Regions from separate parts of the Alteromonas sp. V450 genome, predicted to be linked through region 1. Evidence: riboswitches for the same ligand, from Rfam matches in the RefSeq annotation. Region 1 holds a riboswitch; the other holds the start of a gene.
What was found. A riboswitch is a leader RNA that binds a small molecule or an ion and turns the genes downstream of it on or off. The one in region 1 is predicted to bind thiamine pyrophosphate.
Positions count from the first base shown of each region.

Region 2: linked by a shared signal. The riboswitch ahead of BK026_RS00695 (TonB-dependent receptor) and the one ahead of thiC (phosphomethylpyrimidine synthase ThiC) in region 1 are both predicted to bind thiamine pyrophosphate.

Region 1 covers NZ_MODU01000004.1:3,480,705-3,489,745, forward strand. The annotation lists gene BK026_RS15325 (thiazole synthase) at 1-200, opposite strand, end outside; gene thiS (sulfur carrier protein ThiS) at 202-411, opposite strand; gene BK026_RS15335 (HesA/MoeB/ThiF family protein) at 408-1,196, opposite strand; gene thiE (thiamine phosphate synthase) at 1,190-2,770, opposite strand; gene thiC (phosphomethylpyrimidine synthase ThiC) at 2,767-4,662, opposite strand; TPP riboswitch at 4,936-5,047, opposite strand; gene BK026_RS15350 (TetR/AcrR family transcriptional regulator) at 5,158-5,730, opposite strand; gene BK026_RS15355 (haloalkane dehalogenase) at 5,898-6,794, shown strand; gene BK026_RS15360 (NAD(P)H-dependent oxidoreductase) at 6,804-7,406, shown strand; gene BK026_RS15365 (heme biosynthesis HemY N-terminal domain-containing protein) at 7,511-8,686, opposite strand; gene BK026_RS15370 (uroporphyrinogen-III C-methyltransferase) at 8,683-9,041, opposite strand, start outside.
Region 2 covers NZ_MODU01000004.1:144,869-153,909, reverse strand. The annotation lists gene rimI (ribosomal protein S18-alanine N-acetyltransferase) at 1-254, opposite strand, end outside; gene BK026_RS00725 (alanine acetyltransferase) at 263-994, opposite strand; tRNA gene BK026_RS00715 (tRNA-Trp) at 1,293-1,369, opposite strand; gene BK026_RS00710 (phosphotransferase) at 1,580-2,431, opposite strand; gene pnuC (nicotinamide riboside transporter PnuC) at 2,388-3,032, opposite strand; gene BK026_RS00700 (hypothetical protein) at 3,032-3,295, opposite strand; gene BK026_RS00695 (TonB-dependent receptor) at 3,313-5,403, opposite strand; TPP riboswitch at 5,459-5,562, opposite strand; gene BK026_RS00690 (acyl-CoA thioesterase) at 5,696-6,118, opposite strand; gene BK026_RS00685 (GNAT family N-acetyltransferase) at 6,178-8,304, shown strand; gene BK026_RS00680 (lipopolysaccharide assembly protein LapB) at 8,497-9,041, opposite strand, start outside.

The DNA of each region.
Region 1 (9,041 bases):
GGGAGTAAGGTAACGCCAAGTGCTTTAAGCGCTTTTAATGTGCTGTCTTGCTGGCTTTCTGCTGCTACCCGCTTCATTGCCAAGGTGACGATCGCGCTTTGTGAGGCCTCTACTGCCTGGCGCATGGTGGCAACATTACTGAATTTGCCTGTGCCCGTCAGCAGACGAGAGGAAAAGGTTTGGTCGGCTAAAGTGAGCATATTATCCCCCTGCTACTAATGTAAAAACATCTAGGCTGTCGTTGTCTTTTAAATAGGTTGTAGCCCATTCTTGCTTGCTGATAATGGTGTTATTGCAGGCAATGGCGGTTCCTTCGCTACCTAACTGATTAAGCGCAACAAGTTCAGCAATTGATATGGGCGATATAGCGTTAATGGCTTGGTTATTAACGTGTAGTCGAATTTGTGTCATTGGCATACCTCGCAGTTGGCAGAGGGGGGAAGAAAAAATGATTGCATTTTGCCCTGAGCGGCATCGGCATGAATGTAGTGTCCCCACTTAATGTTCGCGTGAGCTTTTTTCGCTAAGTACAGTAAAACTTGTGTGGCCTGATGACATGCCGCCATGCCCACAACAGGCCCCAAAATACCTTGGCTTACACAGTTTTCATTCACTTGAATATGACTGACTAAGCAGTGGTAACAGCCGCTTTCATTGAGCGCGTTGTTAATATTTATCGCTTGCCAGGTAAGGCCACTGGCCGACGCAATAAACAGTGGAACCTTAGCACTAACGCACGCCTTGTTAATCGCTTTGCGCACCGTGACATTGTCAGTGCAGTCTAAAACGCAGGTGGCATTTTGAATAATGGTATGTAAGTTCTTACTATCAGCAAATCGACTTTTAAGTTCGATGCTTGCATAGGGGTTCACTTTTTGTAATTCGCTTTTTAGCGCATTAGTTTTTAGTTCGCCTAAATGCATTTCGTTGTAGCTTGTTTGCCGCTGAAGATTGCTTACATCAACAGTGTCACCGTCTACCAGGGTAAGCTTTCCTTCACAGGGAGGCGCTGTTGCACGGGCTTTGCACTGAGCGGCCACACCTGCGCCTATAAGATATCGGGCCGCAACACTGCCAAGCCCGCCCAGCCCGATAATAACCACGTGTGCGTTAGCGATGTTACGCTGGCCTTCCTCGTCTATGTCATCGAGTAATAATTGTCGGCTATACCGCTTTATCTCTTGATGCGTTAGCAAGGTGTGCCTCCTGCCTCACTATTAAAGCCGGCTTCACTAGCCAGTTCGTGATATGCCGCAATGGGGTCGCCAGCACGAGTGATTGCAGTTACAACTGCAATACTGTCTACCCCAGTGTTCGCCACTGCTTTTATGCGTTGCTGATTGATACCACCAATAGCGACAGTGGGAATATTCCCGCACAATGCTACGTATTTGGCTAATCGTTCAACGCCTTGTGGTTGTGACGGCATGTCTTTCGTTGTCGTGGGAAATATATGCCCTAATGCAATGTACGAGGGGTTCAGGCGCTTAATGCGCTGTATTTCAGCAAAACCATGTGTAGACACGCCTAGTCGAAGGCCGGCATTTTGAATGGCGTTAAGGTCGGCACTGTAAATATCTTCTTGGCCCAGATGTACGCCAAATGCACCAAGCTCTATTGCAAGGGCCCAGTGGTCGTTGATAAAAAGCTGGCAGTCTGTGTTTTCAGTCAGCAGCACAGCCTGTCGAATTTGTTCACGAATTTCAGACTCTGACCCATGCTTTACCCGTAGCTGAATTATCTTCACCCCGGTTGGAATAAGCTTGGCAAGCCAATCTATACTGTCTACTACCGGATAAATGCCAAGCTTTGTATGCACAAGTGGCGCGAATGCGTTTTGGTTTTCATTTGCTTTGTGATGGCACAGCGTGCTGGCGCACTCACAGTTTTCACGCTCAAAAGAAACGCTTGGAAAAAGGTTAGCGTTACTGGGAAAGCCGTTAATTCTAGCAAAAGCAACGGGGTTATTATGCATTGATGAACGCGTTTGCCCTTGCAGCGTTTTATGGCGTACTTCACTAACATAAGCATTAGCCAGTGTTAGTGCGTCTTCTATATCGTAGCCATTAACAACAAACGCCGTGATAGCGCTTGCCAGCATGCAGCCTGTACCACGGAGTTTGCCGGTATTCACGCGCGGCTGCATAAAATTTAACGTGTGCGAGGCGCTGATAAAGGTATCGCAAACGTTTTGCTGCCAGCGGGCGTGACCGCCTTTGATGTATAGCGCATGGGCTCCTTTATCCATAAGGTGTCCGGCAGCTGTAAATAGCGTGTTATGGTCGCTAACCTGTGTTGCTGTAAGCCATTGTAGTTCTTGTATGTTTGGTGTAACTAAATCAACGGTACGTAACAACGCCTCAATCGCCCCGTCGCTCAAATCGCTGAGCTTTCCCCCCGACGATGTCCTTAACACTGGGTCCCATACAACAAAGGGTTTAGGCGTAGGCAGTGATTGTATTCGTGCGCATAGCAATAGGGCCTGTTCATCGTTGGCAATGGCGCCTATTTTGATAGCTTGTGCTGGCGTGCTTTGGGCGAGTACTTGCCATTGTTGATTAAGTGCCGATGCACTGGCGCTTTCTTTTGAAAGCATGAGTGTATTTGATTGCACGGTAAGCTGCGTGGTTAAAATACAGGCATGTACGCCTAAATCGGCAAACGTAATGGCGTCGCGGGTCACGCCCGCGCCACCACTAGAATCTACACCACCTATACACCATACAACCGGCTGCTGTGAGGCGGTGAATTGCTCAACCTGCTCTGTCATGGCATTCCAACCTTGCTATCAGCAGCGTGGTACAGTTCAGCGCCCGTTTTATTGAAGGCCGATGCCATTTCTTGCATACCCTTATCTTTCTCGGTTTGTTTGGCAACGTCGCGAACCTCTTGAGAAATTTTCATGCTGCAGAATTTCGGGCCGCACATAGAGCAAAAGTGGGCCACTTTGCCAGACGCCTGCGGCAAGGTTTCATCGTGATAAGCCCTGGCAGTATGAGGGTCGAGCGCTAAGTTAAACTGGTCTTCCCATCTAAATTCAAAGCGTGCCTTCGACATGGCGTTGTCGCGAATTTGAGCGCCGGGATGGCCTTTTGCTAAGTCGGCTGCGTGAGCCGCAATTTTGTAAGTAATTAAGCCTTGTTTAACGTCTTCTTTATTCGGCAGGCCTAAATGCTCTTTTGGCGTTACGTAGCACAGCATGGCACAGCCATACCAGCCAATCATTGCTGCACCAATGCCTGAAGTGAAATGATCATAACCCGGTGCAATGTCAGTGGTAAGTGGCCCAAGGGTATAAAACGGCGCTTCGTGGCAGTGTTTAAGCTGCTCTTCCATGTTTGCTTTTATCATGTGCATTGGCACATGACCTGGGCCTTCAATCATTACTTGAACATCGTATTCCCATGCAATTTTGGTTAGCTCACCAAGAGTGCGTAACTCGGAGAACTGCGCATCGTCGTTAGCATCAGCTACGCTGCCCGGGCGCAGGCCGTCACCTAATGACAGCGCCACATCGTACTTTGCGCAAATCTCACAAATATCGTGAAAGTGTTCGTACAAAAAGCTTTGCTGGTGGTGACTTAAGCACCACTTTGCCATTATCGAGCCTCCGCGAGACACAATACCAGTAACCCGCTTCGCGGTAAGGTGTACGTATTCCAATAGCACGCCAGCGTGAATAGTGAAGTAGTCTACCCCCTGCTCGGCTTGCTCAATTAGGGTGTCTTTAAACATCTCCCACGTTAAATCTTCCGCCACGCCATTCACTTTTTCCAGTGCCTGATAAATGGGTACGGTGCCAAGAGGAACCGGGCTGTTGCGCAGCAGCCATTCACGGGTTTCGTGAATGTTTCTGCCGGTAGATAAATCCATAATTGTGTCGGCGCCCCAGCGCGTTGACCACACAAGCTTTTCTACCTCCTCCTCAATAGACGAGGTTACCGCCGAATTACCGATATTGGCGTTAATCTTCACCAAGAAATTGCGGCCAATAATCATGGGTTCTAACTCGGGATGATTGATATTACACGGAATAATGGCACGTCCAGCGGCGACTTCTTGGCGAACAAATTCAGGCGTGATGGTGTCTGGTAGGTTAGCGCCAAAGTGCTCCCCTTTGTGCTGCTGGGTTAGTTCTGCCTCTTTAATGGCCTGTCGACCCATATTTTCTCTAATGGCAATGTATTCCATTTCTGGGGTAACAATGCCCTGTCTTGCATAGTGAAGCTGGGTAACGTTTTTACCCGCTTTGGCTTTTAGTGGTTTGCGGCTGCGAATAAAGCGGAAATCTTCGGTAAAAATGTCGTTTTCACGCTCTTTGGCAAAGCTCGATGACACGCCTGCTAGTTCTACAGTATCGCTGCGCTCCTCAATCCATTTTTGGCGAAGCGGTGCTAAACCTTTGTGTACATCAATGTTTTCCTGCGGATCGCCATAGGGCCCAGAGGTATCGTACACTGGAATAGGCGGGTTTGGCTCTAGAATGGGGTTTTCTTCGGTGCCACCGACTAAGCTGTCGTGCTGGTGTATAAGGCGCATAGCCACACGAATATCGTCTCGGCTACCACACTCATAATGGCGTGTTGAATTGGGGTAAGCTTCGCCCGCTAGTTCATTAATGAATTGCTGCGCTTGTTGGCGTTGTTCGCGTCTGTTAGACATAGCATTTTACCTTGTAGATTTAGGTTCAAAAAATGCTTGTCAGGAGTGAAGGAGAATACAACGTGTAAGTGTAGACGGCGATAAACCCGTTACTTTAGCGATATTGTTCGTAAAGGGCTGTGGTGAGAACGGCCTTAACAACGTGAATGCTTATCTAGCATTATTCGTACGTTGCCTACCTGTGGTGTCTAATAGCACCTCAAGACATTATGGCAATCACCAACAGTAAAACAATTTCGCTTCACAACGCCAAACGACCGCTTAACGTTGTGCACACTGCATTTTCTTGTTCCCTTCGCAGGTATTAGCCTGATCAGGTTCTACGGATCCCACTTTCGCGGTCTCAGCTTACTGGATTACCAGTTAAGCACTCCGACAAGTTGTTACTTTGATTCGTGTTAATTACACAACACAAATCAACAATTCCTTTTTACTATATCGTCAATGCCGAAAAGATTACAAGTGCTGAAGAGTAGGGAAATGCTAAAAGTCGCACTATGGGCGAAGCAAAATCATATGTAATAAATCGCACATATCTTTAACGTCACCTTCGAAGTCGGTTGTTAGTGACATGGCAGTAATCGAATAGCCTTCTACAAAGGGTATGAATAACGCTACAGCTTTTGAGGCGTTGTCTGGTGTTGCAGCTACAGGGCTGAAAATAGCATTAAGCACCTGTGCAGATGATTGGTAATAGGCTTTTAAATACTGTTCAATGGCAGCATTTCTAGTGGAAATTGCCCAATATTCGCGAAATATACGACACATTTCTGACAGTTCAAGTCCGTGGCATAAAAACGCTTTTACTAAGGATGTCAGGTCTTCATGTAGGGTAGCTTCAGACGTAAGTTTGGGCATTTCGCGCATTTCAGACAGGCACGATTGAAAGTAACGGTCGGCAAGAGCAACAAGCAAGTTATCTTTGTTTTTGAAGTAATACTGCACGTTGCTTAATGTCATATTTGCACCAGCAGCAACTTGCCTCATGGTTACACCATAGTCACCCTCATTTTTTAGCAAAGTTAATGCGACGTCTAATATTTTCTCTGATTTTTCGCTCTTTTTCATGCTGCCTTTGCTTATCAATTTTTTCTTCACTTAGAGTAATTTACCTAAAGCGCGGTGATTTTTCCAAAATAACGGCTTGATATTTTAGGTCGGATGACCTAATGTTTCAAGGGTTAGGTCGCATGACCTAATTTGTGGTGTTGTAGCCGAGTTTATGAGGATGTGTGATGATTAAAGCGTTAAGAACCCCCGATGACAGATTTAAAAATCTCGTTGATTACCCTTTTGAGCCCAACTATGTAGATGATCTTGAAGGGTATGAAGGCTTGCGTGGCCACTATATTGATGAAGGTAGCAAAGGCGCAGAGAATGTATTTCTTTGTCTTCATGGTGAGCCCGCTTGGAGTTATTTATACAGAAAAATGATTCCAGAGTTTGTTAAAGCGGGTGGTCGTGTCGTTGCGCCCGATTTATTAGGTTTTGGTAAATCAGATAAACCTATCGGTGAAGATACTTACACCTTCGAGTTTCACCGCAATTATTTAATACAGCTTATTGAACGCCTAGACCTTAAAAACATTACATTGGTATGCCAAGACTGGGGTGGTTTACTTGGGCTTACATTGCCTATGGATATGCAGCGCCGGTTTAAACGTTTAATCATTATGAATACGGGACTGTTGGTGGAGCCTGTTATTGCGCCAGCGTTTATTGAATGGCATGACGATATTGTAAAAGCTAATCCGCTGTCGCTGTCGCACTTCTTTAAGCAATATGCACCTACTATCAATGAAGACGAAGCTAACGCTTACGCTGCACCATTCCCTGACAGCAGTTACTTATCAGGGGTATTGAAGTTTCCCAAAATTGTCGCAAACCCCGATCAAGTGTGTATTGAAACTTCTACTAGAGCCTTCTCTTTTTGGAAGAATGATTGGGATGGGGAAACCTTCATGGCTATTGGTATGAAAGATAAAATGTTGGGGCCAGATGTTATGCATTTCATGCAGGGTGTTATTAGAGGGTGCCCAGAGCCAATGGAAGTGCCAGAGGCCGGACATTTCGTTCAAGAGTTCGGAGATACAGTTGCATCTGCCGCACTAAAACAGTTTGGTCTTATTTAAGAGGGCGTTATGAAGATTTTACACTTGGTATTCCACCCCAACTTAGCAACATCCAGAGTGAATAATACTTGGCAAAAGCAAATTATTGCATCTGGAAAAGTGAGCACGAGCCGCGATATGTACAACGAGTATCCCGACTTTCAAATTGACAAAGACAAGGAGCAAAAGCTGCTTTTAGAGCACGATCGTATTGTTATTCAATTCCCTATTTATTGGTGGTCGATGACACCGTTACTTAAAAAGTGGCTGGATGATGTGCTTGAATATCAATTTGCTTATGGCAGCAAAGGTGACAAGCTGAAAGGTAAAGATCTCATGCTTATTTGTTCTGCCGGCGGGCAGGCGAAGAATTATAGCGGGTTTGACATGTTTGCCACCGTACCGGAAATACTAAAACCCTTCCAACTTACGGCAAACTTAGCACAGATGAACTACGCACAGCCGCTGTACATGTTTAACGCAGATGCATGCAGTGACGATGAAGTAGAGAGATACGGTAAATCTTGGGTTCGCGTTATTGATGATGAAAAACGTGGAAACGGGTTGAGTTTCGCCAATGCAAAAATTCGTGACGAGCTAGACGAGGTATATGAGCAGCTAGGCATGGCTTAGCGATTTTATCTTCAAAACAAAAAAGCCACCAGCAGTTGAGACGTCAACTACTGGGGGCTTTTCAGTTTATTCGCCACCGTGGTTAGCTTGGCGACACCAAGTGGCTAAACTGCGAGGTGCTGACCTTCCTTGTAAAGCTGAAGCGCGGTAGCAGTGTCATGCTTGCGTTCGCTAATTGCAGCTAGCAGTAATAAGTCCTCTTTGCGCGGCTTCATCTTAGTGGCTTTAAGTAGGGCTTTTTCTGCTAGCATATCGTCACCCGAATTAAACGCCACCTGGCCAAGTGTGGAATACAGTGAAACGTTCTCGTCATCTTGTTTTATCCAGCTTTCAAGCAGGCGTAATGACGGCGACGCATCAGGAATATTCAACTGCGAGAAAAGCGGGAACAGGGTGCTATTTAGCCCGCGCTTTTGCCATTCAACTAATAAGCTTTGAGCATCGGCATGCATGCCCTGGTCAAGCAACTGCTGAACGTATGCAGCGCGGTAAGCATCGTCGTGACGAAGCTTACGAGGTAGGGTGTCCCAATACGATTTAAGCTCGACTGCACCTTGCTTACTGGCAATTTCTGCAAACTTACCTTTGGCAATTCGCTGGCTCCACATCGTATAATCAGCTTTGGGCAATGATTTACGCCAGCCTGATAAATTCTCCTCAAGCACTTGCCATTTACCTAGCTTGGCAAGAATTTGTGCTTTTAACTGCACAACTTGCTTGTTCTCGCGCTCTTGCTCGTCAAGCTCGTTAAGTTTTTCTAGCGCCGCATCGTATTTATCTTCAGCAATGTCAATGCGCGCGTGCATGACGGTTGCGGCTACTTTTGCTTTTGGAAAGTCAGTTGCCTGAACAAGGAAGTAGCGGGCTTTGGCTAAATCGCCGTTGGCAAATGCAATTTGCGCAGACGCCAAATAGTTAACGCCTTCAAAATCGCCGTTAGTTGTTTTTCCCAACGCTTTTTGTGCTGCATCGAAATCACCTGCGGCCATGGCATGCAGGCCATCGTAAAATGCGCGCTTGCGCTTGCGCTCACCAAAGGTACCAAACCACTTATGTGAGCCTGTCACCAGGCTTAGCGCCCACAGTACAAGTCGCGACAGTACATACCAGGCGATAACGGCACCAATCACTAAAATACAAAAGCTGATCACTGTCATTTCAATGGCAGTATTACCAAGTGAAATCAGTACATAGCCTTTGTCGCCAAGCAACATGGGCCCAACAATTAACGCAATAACAAATGCGGCTAATACCGCAAGGGCAATAGCTAACCATTTCATAATGCGCTTGCTCCTTGTCCGAACACTTGCTTAACGCGGCTGTCTAATAAGCGCTCTAGAGGTTTCTGCGAAACCAATTCACTAGGAATGGGGCGAGATACATCTGTCTCAAGTAAGTTTTGTAAGGCATTCACGAAGCCTGATACTTGGCTTGCATCGATATCAAATTTTTCTATTAGCAAGGTTTGTGCGTATTGTAGTGATTGATTGTACAACCCCGCGTCGCCTTGCAAAGCCGCAGTTTGTGCGTGCATTAACTGTAGGCGAAGCTGTTCTTTAACAAGAAATTGCGCCTCCAACGTCATTACTGGCTCTATAGGACCTTCAAGACTTTTCACCGTTAAAAAGTCGTCGA
Region 2 (9,041 bases), 3.3 Mb from region 1:
CGACCTATACCCTTGCCCCTAGCGCCACTGTCTACCGCAATATCCATCAGCGTAGCTTCATCCACGACTTCAAGCATAATGGCATAGCCAACAATCTTGTCGTTATCAAAGGCGAATACCCCGTAATAGGGTTTGGTGAAACAGTTTGCGAAGGTACTTAGTTTCCAAGGCGACACTTGCGCCTCTTGATGGATAGCGTGCGCTTGTTCTATGTGCTCGTTAAAGCCTTGCGGCGGTACGATGGTCAATTTCATCGACAAGACTACTGGCCGTTAGCGGAGTGGTTTAATGCGCCTGCTGCGCTGATAAGCTGCGCCCACAGCTCACGCTTTTGCGCAGTTGTGAGTTTAAGCGGTGTAGCTGGCAATATAATGGCGGTTTCGGTTACCGATAGCGTACGGCCAATCATTATGGTGCTAGCCCACTGTGACGGTATACCTAACTGAACACAGGCTAGCTGCAAGTCTTTGAGCCATTGCTGTGATTTCGCTTTCTGTTCAGCACTTAACGGGATACCCTCTGGCGATACCGGCCCTTTTGCGCCAGTAGATTTTGTTAAAGACTCATGCGAGGCAACTGCATTGTCGTAAGACGGTGAAATATTGTGTGACTGTGAAGCACCTGTTTCGGTTTGCCCTACTTTCTCTTCATTGTGCGACGTGCCATGCGTAGAAAGTTTAGCTGCCCCACTGTTTTTAGGCTTAGCTTTATCTTTCGCGCTACTACTGCCAACATTTGCCCTCAACTGAGCAAGCCGTGACTGTTTTTCTTCTTGAGAAATTGGCGTTGAAGGCGGCTTATTAGTCTGAGCGTTTTGGCTGTGGGGTAATTGTGTCGCTGAACTACTAGCAGTGCCAACGTTGCGTTGTGCTGCATTAGTGTTATGTTGTTTCGCTTGGTCTTCCCGCTTTAGCTCAGTGTGGGCGTCTTTGGTGATCCAAACCGGGATCTCCATTTCCTGTAAAACCGCCTGCTGATATGAAGTAAGAGACATTGCGTAACAAAACCTAACGTGGATAGTTCATTATATTTGATTAGTTTACTAAAGTTGCAGGCTTGGTTGAATAACTATCGCGCTCTTTTGCTTGGATTGTACTCGCTCTTTATTTCACAAGCCTTAATTATTCAGTGTTACTCACGTAATTTAGAATACTCAGCTTTTGGTATAAAAAGAAATGAAACAGCTGCAGCGAAAACTCAAGCACTAGCAACAGAAACCAAGAAAATTTAAGAAGATTTTAGCAAAAGAAACGATTTAGGATTGGAACGTAAACATTCACAAGAAGAGAAAGTGGCAGGGGTGGAGGGACTCGAACCCCCAACCATCGGTTTTGGAGACCGCTGTTCTACCAATTCGAACTACACCCCTAGCGCGCTGTGCATTATACGGATGACATTAAAAAGGTAAAGCCTTTTTATCACTACCATGCACTGCATGCTTAATTAACACGCAATGCGCTGTTTTTTCAATCGAATAACACCAAATAGGCGTTATCCACAACTTGTGTTTTGTCTTATTGCCCGCTTTACACTGACTTTTATATTATGTCAGTTTTAAGTGCGGAGCAGTTTATGACCATTAAACTTTATGGGCGTTAAGCGCAGCAAACCACAGGTCATTAGTGACAGCGACAATCTCGCTGTGCAGATCAAATTTCGCTATCGCGTTGTGCTCATCAATGTTCATGCTCTTGGCGTAATGCTTAACGAGCTCTCTACTTTCATTGATTTCAAGTTTATTGATGAGGCAGCAACTTGCTAAATCGAAGTAGCGGTTTCCCATGGCGGCATATTCCCAATCAATAATTTTGAGTGAGTTATCTACGCTCAGTAATACGTGATTAGTTAGCAAGTCATTATGACATAGCACATAGTCGTCATCGTCTTGTTCACTTTTTATTACTTTTTTGTGCAATGATTGGGCTTTTGAATAAAGCTCACTGCTTATATCGAACTGAGCAACATCAATATAGTGCTGCCATCTTGATGCTAAATCTAATGGCCTAGCGGTAATGGGCAAAGAATGAATACGAGCGAGGATGTTGGCCAGCTCAAGCATGGAAAGCGTCGCACTGTCACTGTGCTCTAGCCACTGCTCAACCCAGATGGTTTCATCATCGCTTAACCATATAGGTTGCGGCGCTACTCCCAACCTATAAAGCTGTTGCTGCAACGCAAATTGGTGCTCACGATTAACTCCACTAAAGTCATCATTACCCATCCATTTAACGGCCAAATCGACAGGGGTGTCGGTAAGATACTGAGAACGACTTTGAAGGTTATCTTCACTAATTACATGTAATAGATTGTTCAACGGGTCTTGAACACGGTAAACATGGTTTACCGCACCAGCAGGGTGTACCGATATTTTCGCACTGTCACTAAGATTAAGCGCCTTTTGCAGCGTGGCGATGATACCCAACCTGTTCACCTTGTTTTTTATATTGTACCAGCCACTGGTAATACCCAAATACCGCAAAACCTACGTAGCCTAAGAACAGGCAAGCAGATAATGCATAACCCACTTGCAGGTATAAATAAGCGGACGCTAAATTAATGAAAAACCAATAAACCCAGTTTTGCAGAATTTTATGCGCCACCATAAATGTTGTGACTACACTCAATAAATTAATGCTCGCATCTAGTAGTAGGTACTCACTATTGAACTGTGAGCCTGCCACCTCAGACAGAACCCAAGCGAGCAATAACATACTCGGAACAATGAGCAAATGTGCCCAAGGCGGCCAATGCAGCACTGGCTTAACATCGCCGTCTTCCGCGCCTTTCGACCACTGATAATAACCGTATCCCGCCATTATCATGTAGAAGAAGTTTAGCGCCGACTGAAATGGCAAGGTTACCTGCCAAAAGAGCCAAGTGTAAATTGCAGTACTTACAAAAGCGCACAGCCAACACCAGCTATTTTGTTTTGCAGCCAATAATACGTAGGCAATCGCGAGGACAACCGCTACCCACTCTAAAAGCGAAGTAGCGGCAATTTGTGAGGTAAACTCAGATAAGAAGCTAGCCATTACGAGGATTTTCGTGATTGCATGGCATCGAAGTTTAAGAACTTAGCCACGAAAATAGCCTGCCCCACTTCTTCATGGGTTCTTTGCATTTCTTCACCAAGTACCTTCATAACCACACCGTAATCACCCGTAACCTGCGTGCTGGTTGAACTTGTTGAAACCGTGATATCACTATAGCCATTTAACCTATCGATAAAATTTTGAATAGGTGGAATATATTCGTTAACCAAAGGGTACAACGACAGTTCAACCATAACTTGCATGCCTGTTTCCTTTTATTTTAAAACGCGTACTTAACAGTAACGCCAAACTGACGACCGTTACCTATTTGGTAATACGGCTCTTCAAAAGCATACCCATCGCGAGGGTCGTTGCTGAAACCACCAAATCCACGAGTATAGTATTCGCGATCAAATGCATTTTGAACCCAAAGTGAGGTCTGCCAATCGCCGTGTAACACTACAATTTCAGAATTAACCAGTGTTGTACTTGGCGCGGTTACATTATGTCCGTCAGAAAAACGGTATTCGCTCTTATAGTCTACATCTACACGCCAAAGCATGGTGTCTGTAAATGCGTACTCACTGTAAACGTTTGCCGTCCATTTAGGTGATTGAGCCTGTCTTTGCTCAGTCACTTCAGTTCCGTCTGCGAGTGTATATCCTTCAAATGTAGCGCTTAGGTAACCAACGCTTGCATCTAGCTGCCATGCATCGCTAGCAAACCAAGTAAGCTCAAGTTCCGCCCCTTTGTTTGTGCCTAAGTCTGCATTATCTATAATGTCTACAAATCCTGCCGTGCCGTCATCACGGGTGATAACGTCAAAATCACTCACCTGCGTGTCTGTCCTATCCATGTAGAAAATTGCAGCTCGAGCAATAAGATCAGGCGTAAGCAGCGGTCCTTTTACACCTACCTCATAGTTCCAATTGTATTCTTCGTCGAAGAATCGCTGATTATCGTTTACTCGGCTGTCAGGGTTAAAGCCCGCACCTTTAAACCCACGTGAAATACTGCCGTAATAAAAGTGGTTGCCCTGCGTATACTGAAGCGCAACTTTACCGCCAACCATAGTTGTATCAAACGCGCGTGCTAGTTGATTGTTATCCGCGTAGTCAAAGTCGTAGTTTTCTAGCCTCAATCCGGCAACGAGTACCAAATTATCGTTCAGATCACTTTCTGTCTGGGCATAAATAGCAGTCGTGGTTGGCGAATATTTACTCGCAAAATCACCGTCTAAATACGTGTATTGGCGACGTAGCTTCTCTTCCGTACTTTTGTAAAATATACCTAATGTCCAATCAGTCATGCCGCCAAAAAGCGCCGCTTCTTCGGACGATACGAAACGGATCTCGCCAGTTTGCGTTTCAACATCGCGGTAATACGCGTCAAAAGACGTGTAACCATCGGGATGAAAACCTGTAAATGTCCAATCTTCATCGTAGCCATAAGCAATATTGTGAGAAGCATGGGTGGCTATAAGGATAAAGTCACCACCTGATGTCGACGTGGTAGAACGGGCACTTACCGCGTGGGTTTGATGCTCATCAAAACCAGGCTCGTCTGAAAGCGTTTTATTGTCGTTATCGAGCGAAAACGCATCATAGCCATTATCAATATCGTACCAGCGATAGGTAAGCGCAAGCGTAGTCCGCTTGTCTATGTTACCTTCTAAAGCGAACCGCAACGCGGTTTCGTCAATATTATTGGTGTCACTTCTATCTAAAAAGGTATTTTCTACAAAGCCATCGCTTCGGTTATGTACAAGTGCAACGCGATATCCCCAATCAGCACTTATATCATCTCCAGTGGCCCCCTCAATACGGTAACTGTCTTTGTTCCCAATGCGGGCTTCAACATAGTCTGGGGAGTTGCTACCCACATCATTACTAGAGAGTTTAACTGCACCAGCCAATGCACCTGTACCATACAAGGTAGCCTGAGGGCCTCGATAGACCTCTAGCTGCTTGGTATCGAAAATGAGGCCTGCTGCAGCTAGACCTGAAAAATCGAATTCATCGACGATAAAGCTTACCGAAGGATTGATAGGCTCGGCGAACTGACTACGCTCGCCAATACCACGTATTTGTATGAAGCGGCCACGAGATGCGCCAGCAGCAAAGTTCACATTTGGAATACTGTTTAGCACGCTGTCAATATGAGAAGGCTGTCTGCTGCGAAGACGTTCTTGGTCTAAAATAGTCGCGCTAGCACTTAACTGATCCAAAGTGGTTTGACGAAAATCACCTGATACGACGACGCGTTCTATATCCGAAGGTGCACTATTTGTAGTGTCACTTGTTGCAGTTTCTTGCGCATAAGCCGCAACAGAACTAGCGAGCAGTGAAAGAGTGAAAAGTGTTTTATACATGGGATCTCTTGTTCTTATTTAAGAAAAAGGATCCGGGTCTAACGGCAGGTGATAAGGCTATGTTGTGAACCATCCCTACGCCGGTATTATCCGGATCAGGTTTAAGGGTTCCCACGAATGTGGATCTCAGACCGAAAACGGACACCCCTTGGTATAGCGTTGAGCGACTAAAACTAGCAACGTCAACATCTGCGACGGAGTCTACCAGTTAGATATACGCCGTCAAGCGGATAAGACGTTAAGCTAACGTCATAATTTTTATATGATATAAGGCTTTGAGGTTTATAGTCTATTAAGCTTCAGTATTCATATTCAGACGACGTACTTCATCATCAGTCTGGGCTTTTAGGCCTTCTAATGTTTTGCCGTGTGACGTTGGTTGACGTGTTTCTGGGTCAACCTTAACAAATACGATATCATCGGCAAAACAGATAGTTTTCTTCGTCGCTTTGTTGCGCACCAGACAGCTGACGGTAATGGATGTGCGGCCAACTGCTTTAGTTTGAAGTCCAAACTCGACAATATCGCCCTGCATAGCCGGAGATTCGAAGCTAATTTCACCAATATGCTTGGTAACCAAGCAATTAGTTTCTAGCTGACAAATCGCCCAAATTGCAGCTTCTTCGTCTATCCATTCTAACGCGCGGCCGCCGAATAAAGAGTTGGCGTAATTAAGGTCGTTTGGCATAACAAGACGCCGAGAAAGAAAGCGCATTCGAATTCCTCTGTATAAATCGCTACTATATCTCAATATTATACCGAAAAATTTCTTACATGGCGCTAGAACAATATACTAGATGGCTTTTTGAGCCCTACTCATCTAAACGAATAGCACAAACTGCGTTTTACCATCGACGGCTCTTAGTTATATCCGGTTCTAATACGTTCTGCGATAACACAATAAAAACCGTCACAGATTGTGTACCCTCTGGTGTATGTTTAAAACTTTTTAGTTACGACGAACTGTCAGGCAAAAAGCGCCAGCGGGCGTTAGGCAGTGAAAATGATATTGCGATAATAGATTGTCGTGAAAAATTCAGCCCAAGTATCATTACAGCAGTCGCTGGCACCATAAGAGCAGAAGGCTGCTTAATAATCGTATGTCCTGACTTTTCAAAGTGGCCCTTTCATTTTACTCCACTATCAACGTCACATGGCTTTTCACAGCAAAAAAGCAGATACATTTTGCGTTTAATCGAACTTATTAAGCAAAACAAATGGATTGCGATGTATGAGAATGGCGCATTTACTCGCCCGAAAACTAAGACGTACCATCGTGATGACGTGACCAAATTTTGTAGCACAATGTTTAAATCTGCTGAACAAAAACATGTTTTTGAACAGCTTGTAAAGGAAGAACACGCCAACACGCTGCAAGCCACTTTGACGGCACCAAGAGGACGGGGCAAATCCACATTACTCGCATTATTCACACAACATTTGCTGCAGCAAGGTAAACATGTACTTATAACGAGTAGTTTACGTGAAAATGTTTCAAAGGTTTTTGAACACCTATATCCAGTAAATCAAACACAAGCATCCGACGCAATTAGCGCACCGACAAAGGGCGATCATCTTGACAATTTTGGAGCCGTAAAGTGGGTGGCTCCCGATAACCCAATACTCTTAAAGACCAATAAAGAATTCGACATAGTTATTGTCGATGAAGCTGCTTCTTTGCCAATCAACGTTGTTAACAATATAGTGCAAGCAAATAAGCAATGGTTACTAAGCACAACAGTGCAAGGCTATGAAGGCAGTGGAAAAGGGTTTGTTCAAAAGCTACTTCCCCGATTGTTAGAACAAACTGACTGTCAAAGCGCAGGCAACACGGTTAAACAATACTCTCTATTAACCCCAATTCGCTGGTTTCCTGATGACGTGCTAGAGCACTTTATCAACTCTGTATTTTTAATGGAAAAAGCACTTCCCACATCCGCTACAACAATAAATAACAACGCTCCAGCACTTAGGCAAACCGGGTTTGAAGAGCTTGAAAACAACGCTATCGAACAAGTCATGTCGATACTTTCTCTTGCTCATTACCAAACTACACCCGATGACCTTATGCGGATAATAGATAGCCCAGATGTGATTTTGCAGATTGTTGAACATAACAATATGATTTTGGGTGCCGCGGTAATTAATATAGAAGGAACTGAGCGATTACAGAACTTAGCTGAAAAAATTGCTTCTGGAGAGCGCAGGCCAAAAGGACACTTGAGTGCGCAACGTATTGCGTTGCTTACAGCAAACGCTAGGCATGCATCGTATCGTTATTGGAGAATTAACAGAATAGCCGTCTCGCCGGATTTTCAAGGTGTAGGTATTGGCTGTCGCATTGTTGACGAGATAAAAAAATGTGCGAGTGAACAAGGTATTGATGCTGTTACAACTTCATATGGAAAAACAAAATCGTTGAATTCATTTTGGTCAAAAAACGATTTTTCTATTGTCGATAATGGCAGAAAACCAAACAAAGCCAGCGGAGAGACCAGCGCGCTTGCTATCTATCCTATTTCACAACGCGCAGTCGATGTTACGCAACAACTCGCGTCGCTTTTGTCGTCTAATCTTACCCATGTCCGTTTTGGCGAACTTTGTAGAGACGTTGCCTACATTCATACGCAAAAGCTCTCGCAATTTTTGCGCGGCACACGAACAATAGATGACGTTTGGCCCACACTGAAAGCAATATCCATAGAAGCATTAGCAAGCAAAAACTCTAGACTAACGCTCTACACTGATGAAATCGAAAAAATCATTTCAGTCTTTAAATCTCATCCAGAAATCGCAGCGCTGTTTACACAACAAGAACCAGACATGCAAGTACTAGCTAAGCTGCTAGACGTGCAAGGATATAAACAAACTGTCACCAAGTTCAGGGACTTAATAACATAAACATGCTAGTCAGCTACTGTGATTATGCGCTAGAGGAGACATACAAAGTTCTTATTCACTGTGGGTTACCATTACTATAGTAGTTCCTCTCCAAATTAGAACTCTACAAAAAGTGCGGGCTTTCCGCTTTTGCCGGTCCCCCACAAAAAAAAGCCTCCAAACTGGAGGCTTTTTAGACTAATCATCGGCGAATTATAATTTAATTCCGCGATTTTTAGCTTTTTCTTTAATGTAAGGTTCCCATGCATCCGCATTTCTGCGTAAAGAACGGTCCTTTCTTGCCTCTTTAACATGAGCATATGCGGCGCGATAATCACCAGCATAAAAATTCGCTTCCATAAGCGTGAAGTGAATCTTTTCCGGATCTTCAATTCCACGCTCAAGCGCTTTTTCAAGTGCCTTTACCGCGCCCTTGTAGTCTTCAGCAACTAAAAGCAACGTGCCTTGCTTGCGGAAATACTCTGGATCAGAACTTGCAGCAGCAGCTTTACCGTATAGTTTTGCAGCTGTTTTGAACTCTTTCGCAGAGTGATAAGCGTTAGCAATACTTGCAGTCATTTCAGCGTCTTCTTCAAGAACACCGGCTTTAATGAACTTTTCAAGTGTTTTGGCACCACGGTAAGGCATACCATTGCTTTGATAAAGCTGCGATAAGGCCTTAACTTCACTTTCCTTTTCAAGAAACCCTTGCATATCGGCAAGCTCGAAAATTGACAGTGCTTTCTTGTACTCTTCTA